Regions from separate parts of the Stutzerimonas sp. LR2 genome, predicted to be linked through region 1. Evidence: predicted binding sites of a transcription regulator. Region 1 holds the regulator's gene; each other region holds the start of a gene.
The links. The regulator sigma-54, encoded in region 1, starts transcription at its own class of promoters, with help from an activator protein. The targets are predictions, from matches to a motif close to ANTGGCATNNANNTTGCTNT.
Positions count from the first base shown of each region.

Region 2: a site for sigma-54 is predicted at 1,458-1,477, ahead of flgB (flagellar basal body rod protein FlgB). Genes of this name have one in related genera too.
Region 3: a site for sigma-54 is predicted at 2,127-2,146, ahead of glnA (glutamate--ammonia ligase). Genes of this name have one in related genera too.

Region 1 is NZ_JBVTRR010000005.1:113,858-119,763, forward strand. Features, by position in the region: gene lptA (lipopolysaccharide transport periplasmic protein LptA) at 1-19, shown strand, start outside; gene lptB (LPS export ABC transporter ATP-binding protein) at 19-744, shown strand; gene ACVRRC_RS18145 (RNA polymerase factor sigma-54) at 891-2,399, shown strand; gene hpf (ribosome hibernation-promoting factor, HPF/YfiA family) at 2,474-2,782, shown strand; gene ptsN (PTS IIA-like nitrogen regulatory protein PtsN) at 2,791-3,255, shown strand; gene rapZ (RNase adapter RapZ) at 3,271-4,128, shown strand; gene ACVRRC_RS18165 (HPr family phosphocarrier protein) at 4,143-4,415, shown strand; gene pmbA (metalloprotease PmbA) at 4,466-5,812, opposite strand.
Region 2 is NZ_JBVTRR010000002.1:214,957-220,862, forward strand. Features, by position in the region: gene ACVRRC_RS07430 (chemotaxis protein CheV) at 1-465, shown strand, start outside; gene cheR (protein-glutamate O-methyltransferase CheR) at 455-1,324, shown strand; gene flgB (flagellar basal body rod protein FlgB) at 1,518-1,922, shown strand; gene flgC (flagellar basal body rod protein FlgC) at 1,934-2,377, shown strand; gene flgD (flagellar hook assembly protein FlgD) at 2,397-3,080, shown strand; gene ACVRRC_RS07455 (flagellar hook protein FlgE) at 3,111-4,580, shown strand; gene flgF (flagellar basal-body rod protein FlgF) at 4,779-5,519, shown strand; gene flgG (flagellar basal-body rod protein FlgG) at 5,555-5,906, shown strand, end outside.
Region 3 is NZ_JBVTRR010000001.1:312,890-318,795, reverse strand. Features, by position in the region: gene ACVRRC_RS01475 (DUF4124 domain-containing protein) at 1-462, opposite strand, end outside; gene glnA (glutamate--ammonia ligase) at 627-2,033, opposite strand; gene thiI (tRNA uracil 4-sulfurtransferase ThiI) at 2,374-3,828, shown strand; gene typA (translational GTPase TypA) at 3,996-5,816, shown strand.

The sequences.
Region 1 (5,906 bases):
CGCGGAGCAGCCCCAGTAATGGCCGTCCTCAAAGCCCAGCATCTGGCCAAGAGCTACAAGAGCCGGCAGGTCGTTCGCGACGTCAGCCTGTCCATCGAGAGCGGGCAGATCGTCGGTCTGCTTGGCCCGAACGGCGCCGGCAAGACTACCTGCTTCTACATGATCGTCGGACTGGTGAATGCCGATCAGGGTCGCGTGCTGATCGACCAGAACGACGTGACCCACCTTCCGATGCATGGCCGGGCGCGTGCCGGCATCGGTTACCTGCCGCAGGAAGCCTCGATCTTCCGCAAGCTGTCGGTCGCCGACAACATCATGGCGATTCTCGAGACCCGCAAGGATCTGGACCGCGGTGGCCGCCAGCAGGCACTGGAAGGCCTGCTGCAGGAATTCCACATCAACCATATCCGTGACAGCCTCGGCATGAGCCTGTCCGGCGGCGAGCGCCGTCGCGTGGAAATCGCCCGCGCCCTGGCTACGGCGCCGAAGTTCATCCTGCTCGACGAACCCTTCGCCGGTGTCGACCCGATCTCGGTGGGCGACATCAAGCAGATCATCCACCACCTCAAGGCCAAGGGCATCGGGGTGCTGATCACCGACCACAACGTTCGGGAAACTCTGGACATCTGTGAGACGGCGTACATCGTCAACGACGGCCAGCTGATCGCCGAAGGCGATGCCCAGAGCATCCTCGCCAACCAGCTGGTCAAGGAAGTCTACCTGGGCCACGAATTCCGACTGTAAGAGCGGATTTTTTGCTCGGCTCGGCAAATCGGCTCTAGGCAAAGGCTTCGTCGGCAGGCATATAATTTGCTTTCATCGGCGCCCTGGGCGCCGCATGTCGGAACAGGCGCGGTTGCGCCGGCATACAAGGTTCGAAGTCCTCTGCCATGAAACCATCGCTAGTCCTGAAGATGGGCCAGCAGCTGACGATGACACCGCAGCTGCAACAGGCCATACGGCTCCTCCAGCTTTCCACCCTCGATCTGCAACAGGAGATCCAGGAAGCGCTGGATTCCAATCCCATGCTCGAGCGTGAAGAGGATGGCGACGACTTCGACGGCTCCGACCCCATGGCCGAGGCCGTCGATCGTTCGAGCGACGCTGGCAGCGAAAAGATCAGCACTCAGGAAAGCACCTATGAAGAGCCTTCGCACAGCGGCGAAGGCCTCGACGAGGCCGACTGGGGTGAGCGCATCCCCAGCGAGCTACCGGTCGACACCGCCTGGGAGGACATCTACCAGACCAGCGCCAGCAGCCTGCCGAGCAACGACGACGACGAATGGGACTTCACCAGCCGTACGTCCAGCGGTGTCAGCCTGCAGAGCCATCTGCTGTGGCAGCTCAACCTCGCCCCCATGAGCGACACCGACCGCCTGATCGCCACCACACTGATCGACTGCATCAACGATCAGGGCTATCTCGAGGAGTCTCTGCAGGAAATCGTGGACAGCTTCGACCCGGAGCTTGAAATCGAGCTCGACGAGGTCGAAGTCGTGCTGCGTCGCGTACAGCAGTTCGAACCTGCCGGTATCGGCGCACGAGATTTGCGCGAATGCCTGCTCCTGCAGCTGCGCCAGCTCCCTGACCGCACCCCTTGGCTCAGCGAAGCCCAGCGGCTGGTGAGTGACCATCTGGACCTGTTGGGTAGCCGCGACTACAGCCTGCTGATGCGCCGCATGAAGCTCAAGGAAGACGAGCTGCGCCAGGTCATCGAGCTCATCCAGAGCCTCAACCCGCGCCCGGGCTCGCAGATCGAGGCGAGCGAGCCGGAGTACGTGGTGCCGGACGTCATCGTACGCAAGCACAACGATCGCTGGTTGGTGGAGCTCAACCAGGACGCCATGCCCCGACTTCGCGTCAATGCCCAGTACGCCAGCTTCGTAAAGCGCGCCGATTCGAGTGCCGACAATACCTTCATGCGCAACCAGCTGCAGGAAGCGCGCTGGTTCATCAAGAGCCTGCTCAGTCGCAACGAAACACTGATGAAGGTCGCCACTCAGATCGTCGAGCACCAGCGTGCCTTCCTCGAACACGGCGACGAGGCGATGAAGCCGCTGGTGCTGCACGACATCGCCGAAGCCGTGGGGATGCACGAGTCGACGATTTCCCGCGTCACCACGCAGAAATACATGCATACGCCGCGTGGCATCTACGAACTCAAATACTTCTTCTCCAGCCACGTCAGCACGGCGGAAGGCGGCGAATGTTCGTCCACCGCGATCCGCGCGATCATCAAGAAGCTGGTCGCCGCGGAAAACCCGAAAAAGCCGTTGAGCGACAGCAAGATCGCTGGTTTACTGGAGGCGCAGGGCATCCAGGTGGCCCGCCGCACCGTTGCGAAATACCGCGAGTCGCTCGGTATCGCACCGTCCAGCGAGCGTAAACGATTGCTGTGATCGGCCACTGGTCGAACTGTCCCGGCGGCAGGCCTCAAGACCTGCTCTTCGCACAAGGCAAAGGAGATAGCAGTATGCAAGTCAACATCAGCGGTGTTCATCTGGAAGTTACCGATGCCCTGCGTGACTACATCGAGGAGAAATTCGACCGACTGGCCCGTCATTTCGACCGCATCATCAGCGTCCAAGTGGTCCTGCAGGTCGAGAAACTCAAGCAGAAAGCCGAAGCCACCCTGCACGTCGCCGGCCGCGAAGTGGTGGGCAATGCCGAACACGAAGACATGTACGCTGCCGTGGACCTGCTGGTCGACAAGCTCGACCGTCAGCTGATCAAGCACAAGGAGAAGCAGCTCGACCACACCCAGGGTGCCGTCACCCGCTGACGCTCATTATGATCCGACTCGAAAACATCCTGACCCCCGGACGTTCCCTGGTGAACGTCCCGGGCGGTAGCAAGAAGCGCGTCCTGGAGCAGATCGCCAAGGTGATCGCCCAGGACCTTTCCGACCTCGACTCCCAGACCATCTTCGAAAGCCTGATCGCCCGTGAAAAGCTGGGCTCGACCGGCTTCGGCAATGGCATCGCCATTCCGCACTGCCGCATGGTCGGCTGCAACGCCCCCGTGAGTGCCGTGCTGCGCCTGGAAACGCCGGTGGACTTCGACGCCATCGATGGCGCCCCGGTCGACCTGCTGTTCGTCCTGCTGGTCCCGGAAGCGGCCACCGACGAGCACCTCGAGCTGCTGCGCCAGATCGCCAGCATGCTCGACCGTGAAGAGGTACGCCAACGTCTGCGCGAGGCACCCAGCAACGACAGCCTGTACCAGGTCGTCGTGGATGTGCAGAACGGTGCCTAGCGCGATGGGGTACAGATGCGGCTGATCATCGTCAGTGGGCGTTCGGGCTCAGGCAAGAGCACCGCGCTGAACGTACTCGAAGACAACGGGTTCTACTGCATCGACAACCTGCCCGCTGGCCTGCTGCCCGAGCTTGCCGAGCGCGCCCTGCTGCACACCGAACTGCTGCACCCGCAGGTTGCCGTGTCGATCGATGCGCGCAACCTGCCCAGCCAGCTCAAGCGTTTTCCCGAACTGCTCGAAGAGGTTCGCGCCCGGCATATTCAGTGCGACGTGCTGTATCTGGATGCCGACGACGAAACCCTGCTCAAGCGCTTCTCCGAAACCCGTCGGCGCCACCCGCTGACCAACGAAAGCCGTTCGCTGGCCGAGGCGATTCGTGACGAGGAGCTGCTGCTGGCGGCAATCATCGATCATGCCGACCTGAAGATCGACACCACGCACCTGAACCTCTATCAGCTGCGCGACATGCTCAAGCTGCGGCTGCTCAACAAGCCTGAGCCAGGCACGGCCTTTCTCATCGAATCGTTCGGATTCAAGCGCGGCATGCCGGTCGATGCCGATCTGGTATTCGACGTGCGCTGCCTGCCCAACCCGTACTGGAAGGCCGAATTGCGCGACTTCTCCGGGCTCGATCAGCCGGTGATCGACTATCTGGCCGCCCAGTCCGATGTGGAGGAGATGTTTCAGGACATCCACGCTTACCTGAGCAAATGGCTGCCACGCTTCGCCGCCAGCAACCGCGCGTACGTCACCATCGCCATCGGCTGCACCGGAGGCCATCACCGCTCGGTGTACCTAGCCGAGCGACTCGGCCTGGCGCTCAAGGAGCCGCTGAAAAACTTGCAGGTCCGTCACCGGGATCTCGCCTAGGAATACGTAAACCCATGCCCGCCCGCGAAGTCACCATCATCAACAAGCTTGGCCTGCACGCGCGTGCGGCGGCCAAGTTCGTCGCCGTCGCCAACCGCTTTCCCTGCAAGATCCGGGTGGGCCGCTGTCCCGCCACGCTGGTCGACGGCAAGAGCATCATGGCCGTCATGATGCTGGCCGCCAGCAAGGGCACTACAGTGCATCTGCATGCCGATGGCGAGCAGGAAGAAGAAGCCCTCGACGCCCTCGTGGCGTTGATTGACGACTACTTTGAAGAAGGCGAATAGCCCTCCGCTCATTCGGGCGTGCTCGCAGCGAGCACGCCACAGCCTCCCGCTTACTTCCCGGCCACCATCATTCGCTCGATCAGCACCGAGCCGGTCCGCACGTTGCCTCGCGTCTCGATGTCGCAGCCAATCGCGACGATCTGGCGGAACATGTCGCGCAGATTGCCGGCGATGGTCACCTCCTGCACGGGGAACTGAATCTCGCCGTTCTCCACCCAGTAGCCGCCGGCGCCGCGTGAATAGTCACCGGTGACCAGATTCAGCCCCTGCCCCATCAGCTCGGTCACCAGCAGGCCGCGCCCCATGCGTCGCAGCAGGGCAGCCTGATCTTCCTCACCGTGGCTGACGAACAGGTTGTGCACGCCACCCGCGTTGGCAGTGCTCGGCATGCCCAGCTTGCGCCCGGAATAGGTCGAAAGCACATAGGAGATCAGGCGGCCGTTTTCCACGAAAGGCTTGGCGTAGGTCGCCAGGCCATCGCCATCATAGCTGGCGCTGCCAAGCGCACGCGGGATATGTGGGCGTTCGTCGAGGCTCAGCCATTCGGGGAACAGCGTCTGGCCCAGTGCGTCCTCCAGATAGGAGGCCTTGCGATACAGGTTGCCGCCGGAGATGGCGGCGATGAAATGGCTGAACAGCCCCGTCGCCAGCTCCGGCGCGAACAACACCGGCACCTCGCAAGTCGGGATCGGTCGCGCGCCCAGGCGCCGCACTGCACGCTCGGCTGCGCGCCGGCCGATGGTCTGTGGATCGATCAGCGCCTCGCCGATACGGTTGACGTCGTAGAAGTAGTCGCGCTGCATCTGGCCTTCGCTTTCGGCGATCATCACGCAGCTCAGGCTGTGCCGTGTGCTGCAATAACCGCCGATGAAGCCATTGCTGTTGCCGTAGGCACGGCAGCCCTGATGGGTGTTGAGACTGGTGCCGTCGGCGTTGCGGATGCGTGCATCGAAGTCGAACGCCGCGCTTTCACAACTCAGCGCCTGCTCGATCGCCTGCTCCGGGGTGATCGACCATGGATGGTAAAGATCGAGATCGGGAAGCTCCCGAGCCATCAGCGTGGCGTCGGCCAGGCCGGCAAACTCGTCCTGCGAAGCGTGCCTGGCGATGGCCAGCGCGGCGGCCACGGTTTCCCGGATGGCCTCGTCGCCGCTGCCGGTGGTGCTGGCCGAGCCCTTGCTCTGGCCGACATAGAGGGTAATGCCGAAACCCTGGTCCCGATTGAATTCGACCGTTTCCACTTCACCCTGGCGCACCGTCGTGGACAGCCCCTGCTCCATGGAGACAGAGACCTCGCTGGCGCTGGCGCCCTGCCGCCGCGCTTCCTCGATGATGCGCTCGACCTTCTCGCGCAAACCGGGCAGCGCATGCGGACCGATGCCGTCTACTTCACTCATAAGCACTCCCAAAACAACACCTGCAATCAAATCAATTGCAGCCCGGCGCGGCCAGTCTGGAGCCTGCTGCCAGGGCTGCTGCTATCATGGCGGC
Region 2 (5,906 bases), on a different contig from region 1:
GCGCCTACCTCGGAAGAGGTTTCGCCGGAAGTGGTGGACGACGATACTCGCGCCAAGGCGCTGTCGTGTCGCGTCCTGGTTGTGGATGACTCGTCGGTGGCGCGCAAGCAGATTACCCGCTGCCTGGAGAATATTGGTATCGAGGTCGTCAAGCTCAACGATGGCCGCGAGGCACTCAATTACCTGAAGCGGATGGCCGACGAGGGCAAGAATCCGGCGGAAGAGTTTCTGATGATGATTTCCGATATTGAAATGCCGGAAATGGATGGCTATACCCTGACTACCGAGGTGCGACACGATCCGCGCATGCATGCAATGCATATACTCCTGCATACTTCCCTTTCCGGTGTGTTCAACCAGAACATGGTGAAGCGAGCGGGGGCGGATGATTTCCTCGCCAAGTTCCAGCCTGATGATCTTGCTGCTCGGGTGGCCGAGCGGATCAGGCAGGCGGATGCAAACTGAGGCTAGCTCCTCTCATGATGGTGAGGCTTTATTGGTGTCAGTCGATCTGGATTTCGAGCAGTTCCGGGTATTTCTTGAAAAGACATGCGGCATCCTGCTGGGCAGCAACAAGCAGTATCTGGTATCCAGCCGCCTGAACAAGCTGATGGAACAGCAGGGCATCAAGACGCTTGGTGATCTGGTCAGAAAGATTCAGGCGCAGCCACGCAGCGGTTTGCGCGAAGCGGTTGTCGACGCGATGACGACCAACGAAACGCTGTGGTTCCGTGATACCTATCCGTTTGAGGTGCTGAAGAGCCGCGTGCTGCCAGAGATGCTCAAGGCCGGTTCCGGGCAGCGTCTGCGTATCTGGTCGGCAGCCTGCTCGTCCGGGCAGGAGCCTTATTCGCTGTCCATGGCGATCGACGAGTACGAGCGCAGCAATCCGAGTCAGCCAAAGACGGGCATTCAGATCGTCGCAACGGAGCTGTCCGGGGCAATGCTGGCAGCGTCCAAAGCGGCGGAGTACGACAGCCTGGCGATTGCCCGTGGGTTGTCCTCGGATCGCCTGCAGCGCTACTTCGATGTCAAGGCGCCGGGTCGGTGGGCGGTCAAGCCCGCCATCCGATCGCGAGTCGAGTTCAGGGTGCAGAACCTGCTGGATAGCTATGCGGCACTGGGCAAGTTCGACATCGTGTTCTGTCGCAACGTGCTGATCTATTTCTCCGCCGATGTGAAGAAGGACATCCTCAAGCGTATTCACGCGACGTTGCGACCAGGTGGCTATCTCTTCCTTGGCGCGTCCGAAGCGCTCAATGGTCTTCCCGAGCTGTACCAGATGATTCAGTGCAGCCCAGGCATCATCTACAAGGCCAAGTGAACCTCACTTGGCGGCAGAAAACCGTCATGCAAGGTGGCGGTCTGCGGCAATAAAGCGGTAATGGCTTGCCGCTTTTGACGCGACCGGCGATACCGCCAGGTTGGAAGTCCTTGAAAATCAGCGATTTGTGTTTGATGGCATGAGCTTTGCTGGAGTATGCGCAAGCAGACTTGTATCCGGCAGAGGGCCAGACATGAGCATCAGTTTCGACAAGGCACTTGGCATCCACGAAAAGGCGCTGGGCTTTCGCTCCCAGCGTGCAGAGGTGCTGGCCAACAACATCGCCAACGCCGATACCCCCAACTACAAGGCCCGCGATCTGGATTTCAGCAGCGTGCTCGCCGAGCAATCTGCTCGTAGCCAGGGCGGCTTCGGCGTCGCCCGGACCAGTGAAAGGCACATTGCCGCCGAGGGGCTGGAGATCGCTGATGCCTCGCTGCGCTTTCGCACGCCGGCGCATCCGTCTCTCGATCAGAACACCGTCGATCTGCAGATCGAGCAATCCAACTACGCGAAGAACGCTGTGGACTTCCAGGCGAGCTTCACCCTGCTCAATAGCAAGTTCAAAGGGCTGATGAGCGCCCTGCGCGGCGAATAAAGGAGTGTCTCATGTCTCTTAGCAGCGTTTTCAACATTGCCGGCAGCGGCATGAGTGCCCAGAGCACTCGGCTGAACACCATTTCCAGCAACATCGCCAACGCCGAGACCGTTTCGTCAAGCGTCGATCAGACCTACCGGGCGCGTCATCCGGTATTCGCCACGGTCTTCCAACAGGCCAACGGTCAGCCCGACCAGTCGCTGTTCGCCGGTCAGGACCAGGCCGGGGTTGGTGTTCAGGTGCTGGGTGTAGTCGAGGACCAGAGCGAGCTGCAGGCCCGCTACGAGCCCAATCATCCGGCTGCCGACGAGGCCGGTTACGTCTATTACCCGAACGTCAACGTGGTGGAAGAGATGGCCGACATGATCTCGGCCAGTCGTGCCTTCCAGACCAACGCCGAGCTGATGAACACGGCCAAGACCATGTTGCAGAAAGTGCTGACGCTGGGTCAGTGATAGTTACGAGAGCGCAATTATGAGCACTACGAACGGCGTCGGTGGAACCGGCTCGATACTGGATCAGTACCAGTTCGGCGAAAAGCGCGAGGCCAAGGGTAACGACCTCGGCAAGAACGAGTTTCTTGAGTTGCTGGTGGCCCAGTTGAACAACCAGAACCCGCTGGAGCCGCAGGAAAACGGCGAGTTCATCGGTCAGCTGGCGCAGTTCAGCACCGTGGAAGGCGTCGAGAAGCTCAACTCGAGCATGCAGACGATCCTGTCCGGCTACCAATCGTCCCAGGCGCTGCAGGCCTCGTCGCTGGTAGGGCGCAAGGTCATCGTGCCGACTGACAAGGCAGTTGTCGATACCAGCGAAACCTTCAAGGCGAGCCTGGTATTGCCGACCTCCAGCAGCAACGTCTTCGTGAATATCTACGACAGCACGGGTGCTTCGGTCGCGCGCGTGAACATGGGCCAGCAGCAAGCCGGCAACGTGTCCTTCATGTGGGATGGCAAAGATGCCAGTGGCAATGTCTTGCCGCCTGGTACCTATCGCTTCGAGGCGCAGGCTACCTATCAGGGCGAAACCAAAGGGCTTTACACCTTGCTGCCGGCGAACGTCGACAGCGTCACGCTTGGGCAGAACGGCGGGGAGCTGATGCTCAACCTTGCCGGTATCGGCAGCATCGGCCTCTCCCAGGTCCAGATCATCGGACAATAACCGCCGGCACCTCGGCAAAGGAGTAATTCCATGTCCTTCAATATCGGTCTGAGCGGCCTGCGTGCCGCGAGCAAGGACCTCAACGTCACTGGTAACAACATCGCCAACGCCGGCACCGTGGGCTTCAAGCAATCGCGCGCGGAGTTTTCCGACGTCTACGCGGCGTCCGTCCTCGGCACGGGCAAGAACCCGCAGGGCAGCGGCGTGCTGATGTCCAACATCTCTCAGCAGTTCAACCAGGGCAATATCAACTACACCCAGAACGCGCTGGACCTGGCCATCAACGGCAACGGCTTTTTCCAGGTTTCCAATAACGGTGCGGTGAGCTACACCCGCGCCGGTTACTTCGGTACGGATCGCGAAGGCTTTCTGGTCGACAACTTTGGCTACAAGCTGCAGGGTTTTCCGGTGGACAACAACGGCAACCTGCAAAATGGCGTCGTTGGCAACCTGCAGGTCCAGACGACCAACCAGGCGCCGAAAGCTACCAGCCAGATCAATACGGCCTTCAACCTGAACTCGACCCAGAAAGCCCCTGCGACCTGGCAGGCATCCTATGATGCCGAGTACCAGAGCTGGATCAGCAACCCGGCAAACGTTGCCGATGTCGCGGCACCGACCGCTGCCGAAAGGGCGCAGGCGGCGGCCTATGCTGCCACGCAGGCTAGTGGCACGTTCAACCCCGCCGATCCAACCACCTACAACAGCTCGACGTCGCTGAATATCTACGACTCCCAAGGCAATGCGCACGTCATGACGCAGTACTTCGTCAAGACCAGTGCCAATACCTGGGACATGAAGGTGCTGATCGACGGTCGCAACCCGGCCGATCCGGCGCAGGAGCCGCCGCAGCCATATGTGATGGGGCTGACTTTCGATGCGTCGGGAGCGCTTACATCCGTTGACAATGGCGGTTCGGCACTCTTCAGCGTTGCGCCGGATCTGAAGGTGACGCTGAACTCCGCGACCGGCAATCCGCCAACCGGAGGCTGGATTCCGGCAATTTCCAACGGTGCCACTCCGGCGACCTGGTCCGCCAATGGAGCATTGGCCAATCCGGGCGGCATCGTGCTGGACTTTTCCAAGTCGTCGCAGTACGCCAGTGCCTTCGCCGTGAACAGCGTCGCGCAGGACGGTTACACCACCGGCGAGCTGGCCGGCCTGGAGATCGACGATACCGGTGTGATCTTCGCGCGGTATACCAACGGCCAGTCGAAAGTGCAGGGGCAGATCATCCTGGCCAACTTCGCCAACGTCCAGGGCCTGACTCCCGTGGGCAAGACCCAGTGGGTACAGTCGTTCGAATCAGGCGAACCGGTAGTGGGTACACCTGGCTCCGGAACGCTCGGTGCGCTCCAGGCTGGAGCGCTGGAAGACTCCAACGTCGAGTTGTCGGACCAGCTGGTCAATCTGATCGTTGCGCAGCGTAACTACCAGGCCAACGCCAAGACCATCGAGACCGAAAGCGCCATCACCCAGACGATCATCAATCTGCGTTGATAGGTACGGCAGCGGAAGATTGCCGCCGACGGCAGTATTCCGCCGCTCTTGCCAGAGAAGGCCCTTCGGGGCCTTCTTGCTTTTCGAAAAACCTATCAGAATCAAGCAGTTGAATGATGCTGTCCGGAGTGGCATGCGCCTTGCATTTTTGCTCATCAACAGAATCGCTAGCGTCAAACTCGCGTCTCGGAGAAGTCGATGGACAAGATGCTCTACGTGGCCATGACCGGTGCCAGCCAGAACGCGCGGGCCCAGCAGGCTCATGCCAACAATCTGGCGAACATTTCCACTACCGGTTTTCGCCGTGACTTCGAGCAGGCCCGCTCGATGCAGGTTTTCGGCGACAGCCATCCGGCGCGCGTCTATGCGATGTCGGAGCGTCCGGGCACCGATTTTACTCCGGGGACCTTGCAGGAGACCGGTCGGGATCTGGATGTGGCCGTCGAAGGGCAGGGCTGGATCGCCGTGCAGGCTCCGGATGGGAGCGAGGCTTATGTCCGTACCGGCAGCCTGAATATTGACGTGCTGGGCATGTTGCGCACCGCCGATGGCATGCCGGTGATGGGCAATGGCGGGCCGATCGCCATTCCGCCGGAGGAAAAGGTGGATGTCGGCCATGACGGCACCATCAGCATCCGCGCCTTGGGTGAGGATCCGAACATCGTGGTTACCGTGGACCGCATCAAGCTGGTCAATCCCGATCCGCAACAGCTGGAAAAGGGAACCGATGGCCTGATCCGGCTCAAGAGTGGCCAGCCGGTAGAGGCGGACGGGAACGTACGGGTCGTGTCGGGCTTTCTCGAAACGAGCAACGTGAACGCGGTTTCCGAAATGACTTCCATCCTGGCGCTGTCCCGCCAGTTCGAACTGCACGTAAAGATGATGCGCACCGCCGAAGATGATGCGGCTGCCATGGCGCGCGTACTGCAACTCAGCTAATAGCGTAGCGCCGGCGGCGCACGAGGAGAAAGCTCATGCTTCCAGCACTTTGGGTCAGCAAGACGGGTCTGTCCGCTCAGGACATGAACCTGACGACCATTTCCAACAACCTGGCCAACGTTTCCACGACCGGCTTCAAGCGCGACCGTGCCGAGTTCCAGGATCTGCTCTATCAGATCCGTCGTCAGCCCGGCGGCCAGTCCAGCCAGGACAGCGAACTGCCGTCCGGCCTGCAACTGGGTACCGGTGTACGCATCACCGGTACGCAGAAAATCTTCACCACCGGCAGCCTGCAAACCACTGAGCAGCCGCTGGATATGGCCATCAATGGGCGTGGTTTCTTCCAGGTGCTGCTGCCGGATGGCACCGTGTCCTACACCCGAGACG
Region 3 (5,906 bases), on a different contig from region 1:
CTGGATGATGCGCTCGCCGCTCAGTACCTCGACGTGCAGGCGATGGTCGCCGCGTTCGACGTTGTTCAGTTGCAGCGAGGTCGCCGGGCTGGGTGCGGCCTGGGGGATGCCGTCGAGCATGAAGCGCAAGGTATGGCCCGGTTGCAGCGGCGGTTCCAGCAGGGCGCTGACGACGAAGGTGCCGTTATTGGCGCGCAGTGCCTCGGCGTCGGGAATGCCGCTCAGCATCAGCGTCTGGTAGGGCGCCTGCTGGTTCTGCTGACGGTCCGGCAGAGGAGGCGGCGGCTCGGGCGTGCGGATGTTCACGGTGTTGGCCGGCGGCAGGTCCACGGTGTCGGCCTGCACGCCTTCCGGCGGCTGGTTGGTGAACACCGTATTGCCTTGCGCGTCGGTGTACTTGTAGATCTCGGCGAAGGCCGGGACGCTGAGGATGAACAGCAGGCTGAACAGGGCGCTACGCATGGGAGGCTCCGCGGAGTTTGACTGCCGAAGCCTTGCACTGCAGCGGCCTTCAGGCAAGCACGATCGCTGCGATTTGCGAGGCGTGACAAGCTGCACGGATCACGGTCGCCGGGCAGAAACGAAGAAGGCCACCCGAGGGTGGCCTTCCTGTCACGCGAACTGGATCAGACGCTGTAGTACAGGTCGTATTCCAGCGGGTGCACGAAGGTGCGCACCTTGATCTCTTCCTCGGACTTCAGCTCGATGTAGGCATCGATGAACTCGTCGGAGAACACGCCGCCCTTGGTCAGGAACGCGCGGCCCTTGTCCAGCTCTTCCAGGGCTTCCTTCAGGCTGCCGCAGACCTGCGGGATCAGCTTGCCTTCTTCCGGCGGCAGATCGTACAGGTTCTTGTCGGCGGCATCGCCAGGATGGATCTTGTTCTGGATGCCATCCAGGCCAGCCATCAGCAGTGCAGCGAAGCACAGGTACGGGTTGGCAGCCGGGTCCGGGAAGCGCGCTTCGATACGACGGGCTTTCGGGCTGGAAACGTACGGAATACGGATCGAGGCCGAGCGGTTGCGCGCCGAGTAGGCCAGCATGACCGGTGCTTCGAAGCCCGGGACCAGACGCTTGTAGGAGTTGGTCGACGGGTTGGTGAAGCCGTTCAGCGCCTTGCCGTGCTTGATGATGCCGCCGATGAAGTACAGAGCGGTCTCGGACAGGCCGGCATAGCCTTCGCCAGCGAAGGTGTTCTTGCCGTCCTTGGAGATCGACATGTGTACGTGCATGCCCGAGCCGTTGTCGCCGTACAGCGGCTTCGGCATGAAGGTGGCGGTCTTGCCGTAGGCGTCGGCGACGTTGTGCACGCAGTACTTCAGGGTCTGAACTTCGTCAGCCTTGGCGACCAGGGTGTTGAACTTCACGCCGATTTCGTTCTGACCGGCAGTGGCCACTTCGTGGTGGTGCACTTCGACGACCAGGCCCATCTCTTCCATGGCGTTGCACATGGCGGTACGGATTTCGTGGTCGTGGTCGCACGGCGGAACCGGGAAATAACCGCCCTTGACGGCCGGGCGATGGCCCTTGTTGCCGCCTTCGACGTCCTGGTCGGTCATCCAGGAGCCCTGCTCGGAGTAGATCTTGAACATCGAGCCGGAGATGTCCGACTTGAACTTGACCTGGTCGAAGATGAAGAACTCCGGCTCCGGGCCAACGAAAACGGTGTCACCGATACCGGTGGTCTTGAGGAATTCCTCGGCGCGCTTGGCGATGGAGCGCGGGTCGCGGTCGTAGCCCTGCATGGTGCTCGGCTCGACGATGTCGCAGACCAGGATCAGGGTCGGCTCTTCGGTGAACGGATCGAGTACCGCGGTCTCGTCGACCGGCATCAGGATCATGTCGGAGGCTTCGATGCCTTTCCAGCCATGGATGGACGAACCGTCGAACATCTTGCCGTGCTCGAAGAAGTCTTCATCCTGGGCATCACGAGCCGGGACGGTGACGTGGTGCTGCTTGCCTTTGGTATCGGTGAAGCGCAGATCAATCCACTTCACATCGTAATCTTTGATCAGTTGAAGCGACTTCGACATGGTGTTCTCCAAGTGGTGGAAGCGTGACAGTGAGCTTCCGAATCAGGGTGAAGCCGGGCGGCGATGTTCCGCCAAGGCGACCTGCCTCACAAGAGAGCAAATTGCATGCCAGTGCTCCTTCTTGGGACTGCAGGCCCGCAACAGCGCTGCCGCGGCGTTTGGCCGTGCTAAATGCTAGTCGTCATGGTCAAAGCGTGCGCGTTAATGGTGCGAGCGGTCGTGGCTGCGCATTGTTTTGGTGCGCGGCGCCCGGCCTCAAAGAAAGCGATTAAATCTTGAGCAGTTTCCGCTATACTCCGCGCCCCTCTTTTCCAGCCATACCGGCACCCGCGCTGTTTCCATGAAGCTGATCGTCAAGGTTTTTCCCGAAATCACCATCAAGAGCCCGCCGGTGCGCAAGGGCTTCATTCGCCAGTTGGCGAAGAACATCCGCACCGTGCTGCGCGAGCTCGACCCCGAGGTGCGGGTCGAAGGCGTGTGGGACAACATCGAGGTGGAAACCGCGCTCAGCGAGCCCAAGCCGCTGCGCGAGATGATCGAGCGCCTGCGCTGCACGCCCGGCATCGCCCATTGTCTGGAAGTGCACGAATACCCGCTGGGTGATCTCGACGACATCGTCGCCAGGTGCAAGGCGCATTACGCCGAGCGCCTGCCGGGCAGGATCTTCGCCGTGCGCTGCAAGCGCGCTGGCAAGCACCCGTTCAGCTCCATGGATGTCGAGCGCCATGTAGGCAGCCAGCTGCGTCAGCAGTGCGGTGCCGCCGGCATCTCGCTGAAGGCACCGGAGATCGAGGTGCGCATGGAAATTCGCGACCAGCGCCTGTTCGTCGTACACGAGCAGCACGATGGCATCGGCGGCTACCCGCTGGGTGCGCTGGAGCAGACGCTGGTGCTGATGTCCGGTGGTTTCGACTCCACCGTTGCCGCCTACCAGATGATGCGTCGCGGCCTGATGACCCACTTCTGCTTCTTCAACCTCGGCGGCCGCGCCCATGAGCTGGGCGTGATGGAAGTGGCCCACTATCTATGGAAGAAGTACGGCAGCTCGCACCGCGTGCTGTTCATCAGCGTGCCGTTCGAGGAAGTGGTCGGCGAAATCCTGCAGAAGGTCGACAACAGTCAGATGGGCGTGGTCCTGAAACGCATGATGCTGCGTGCCTCGACCGAAATCGCCGAGCGCCTGCATATCGACGCGCTGGTCACAGGCGAGGCGATTTCCCAGGTGTCCAGCCAGACCCTGCCGAACCTCTCGGTGATCGATTCGGCCACCGACATGCTGGTGCTGCGCCCGCTGATCGCCAGCCACAAGCAGGACATCATCGACACCGCCTTCCAGATCGGCACCGCCGAGTTCGCCAAGAACATGCCCGAGTACTGCGGCGTGATCTCCAAGAACCCCACCACCCGCGCCAAGCGCTATCGCGTCGAGCACGAGGAAAAGCAGTTCGACATGGCCATCCTCGAGCGCGCTCTGGCCAGTGCCCGTCAGGTACCGATCGACCGGGTGATCGACGAACTGGGCGAAGACATCAAGGTCGAGGAAGTCAGCGAGGCAATGGCCGGCCAGGTCATCCTCGACATTCGTCACCCCGATGCCGCCGAGGACGAACCCCTCGAACTGTCCGGCATCGAAGTTCAGACCCTGCCGTTCTACGCGCTGAACAACCGTTTCAAGGAACTGGATGAAAACCGCCAGTACCTGCTGTATTGCGACAAAGGTGTCATGAGCCGCCTGCATGCTCACCATCTGCTGAGCGAGGGGCATGTAAATGTTCGCGTCTATCGTCCGGCCTGACGCATCGGTGAAACAGCCGGGGCTATTGGGTGGCAGCATTCGCCACCGCCCTCCCGACCGCTGCTGATCGCAAGGCCCCAGTCGTAACCAATCGGACAGCCTGACGTCGTCCGGACTATTCCCAGCTTCCAGCCCGAGCTCGAAGCCATCTACAGAGAAACGAATCAGTGATCGAGAATCTTCGCAACATCGCCATCATCGCCCACGTCGACCATGGCAAGACCACCCTCGTCGACAAGCTGCTACGCCTGTCCGGCACCCTGGACCGCAAAGAAGCGGAAAACGAGCGCGTGATGGACTCCAACGACCAGGAAAAGGAACGCGGCATCACCATCCTGGCCAAGAACACCGCACTGAAGTGGAACGGCTACAACATCAACATCGTCGACACCCCCGGCCACGCCGACTTCGGCGGTGAAGTCGAGCGCGTGATGAGCATGGTGGACTCCGTACTGCTGGTGGTCGACGCCCAGGACGGCCCCATGCCGCAGACCCGCTTCGTGACCCAGAAGGCGTTCAAGGCCGGCCTGCGTCCGATCGTCGTGGTCAACAAGATCGACCGTCCGGGCGCGCGTCCTGACTGGGTCATCGACCAGATCTTCGACCTGTTCGACAACCTCGGCGCCAGCGACGAGCAGCTGGACTTCCCGATCGTCTATGCCAGCGCCCTGAACGGCATCGCCGGCATGGACCACGAGAACATGGACGACAACATGGATGCCCTGTTCCAGGCCATCATCGACCATGTTCCGGCGCCCAAGGTGGACGTCGACGGCCCGTTCCAGATGCAGATCTCCCAGCTGGACTACAACAGCTTCCTCGGTGTGATCGGTATCGGCCGCATCGCTCGCGGCACCATCAAGGCCAACAGCCCGGTGACCGCCATCGGCGCCGACGGCAAGAAGCGTAACGGCCGTATCCTGAAGATCATGGGTCACTCCGGTCTGCAGCGCGTGGAAGTCCAGGAAGCCACCGCCGGCGATATCGTCTGCGTATCCGGCATGGACGAGCTGTACATCTCCGACACCCTCTGCGACCAGAACACCGTCGAGGCGCTGCCGCCGCTGACCGTCGACCAGCCGACCGTATCCATGACCTTCCAGGTCAACGACTCGCCCTTCGCCGGCAAGGAAGGCAAGTTCGTCACCAGCCGCAACATCAAGGACCGTCTGGACAAGGAACTGCTGCACAACGTGGCGCTGCGTGTCGAGCAGGGCGACAGCCCGGAGAAGTTCAAGGTCTCCGGCCGTGGTGAGCTGCACCTGTCGGTACTGATCGAAACCATGCGCCGCGAAGGCTTCGAGCTGGCCGTCGGCCGCCCGGAAGTGGTGATCATCGAGAACGAGGCCGGCGAGAAGCAGGAGCCCTACGAGAACGTCACCATCGACATCGAGGAACAGCATCAGGGGCCGGTGATGGAACAGATGGGCCTGCGCAAGGGCGATCTGACCAACATGATCCCCGACGGCAAGGGTCGCATCCGCCTGGAGTACACCATCCCGGCGCGCGGCCTGATCGGTTTCCGCAACAACTTCCTGACCCTGACCTCGGGTACCGGCATCCTGACCTCGACCTTCAGCCACTACGGCCCGATCAAGGCCGGCGAAGTCACCAACCGCCAGAACGGCGTGCTGGTCTCCATGGCCACCGGTACCGCACTGACCTACTCGCTGGAAACCCTGCAGGCTCGCGGCAAGCTGTTCCTCGAGCCCGGCCAGGACATCTACGAAGGCCAGCTGTGCGGCATCAACAGCCGTGACAACGACCTGGTGATCAACCCCACCAAGGGCAAGAAGCTCGACAACATGCGCGCGTCCGGCAAGGACGAGGTCATCGCCCTGGTTCCGCCGATCAAGTTCACCCTCGAACAGGCACTGGAGTTCATCGCCGACGACGAGCTGGTGGAAGTGACGCCGAAATCGATCCGTCTGCGCAAGAAGATGCTGAACGAGAACGACCGCAAGCGTTACGAGCGCAGCAAGGTGTAATCCCCGTTGCGAAACTGCAAAAAGGCGCCTTCGGGCGCCTTTTTGCGTTTCTACGCACGCCGCACATCGGCCAGCGCAGCGGCGCCGGGA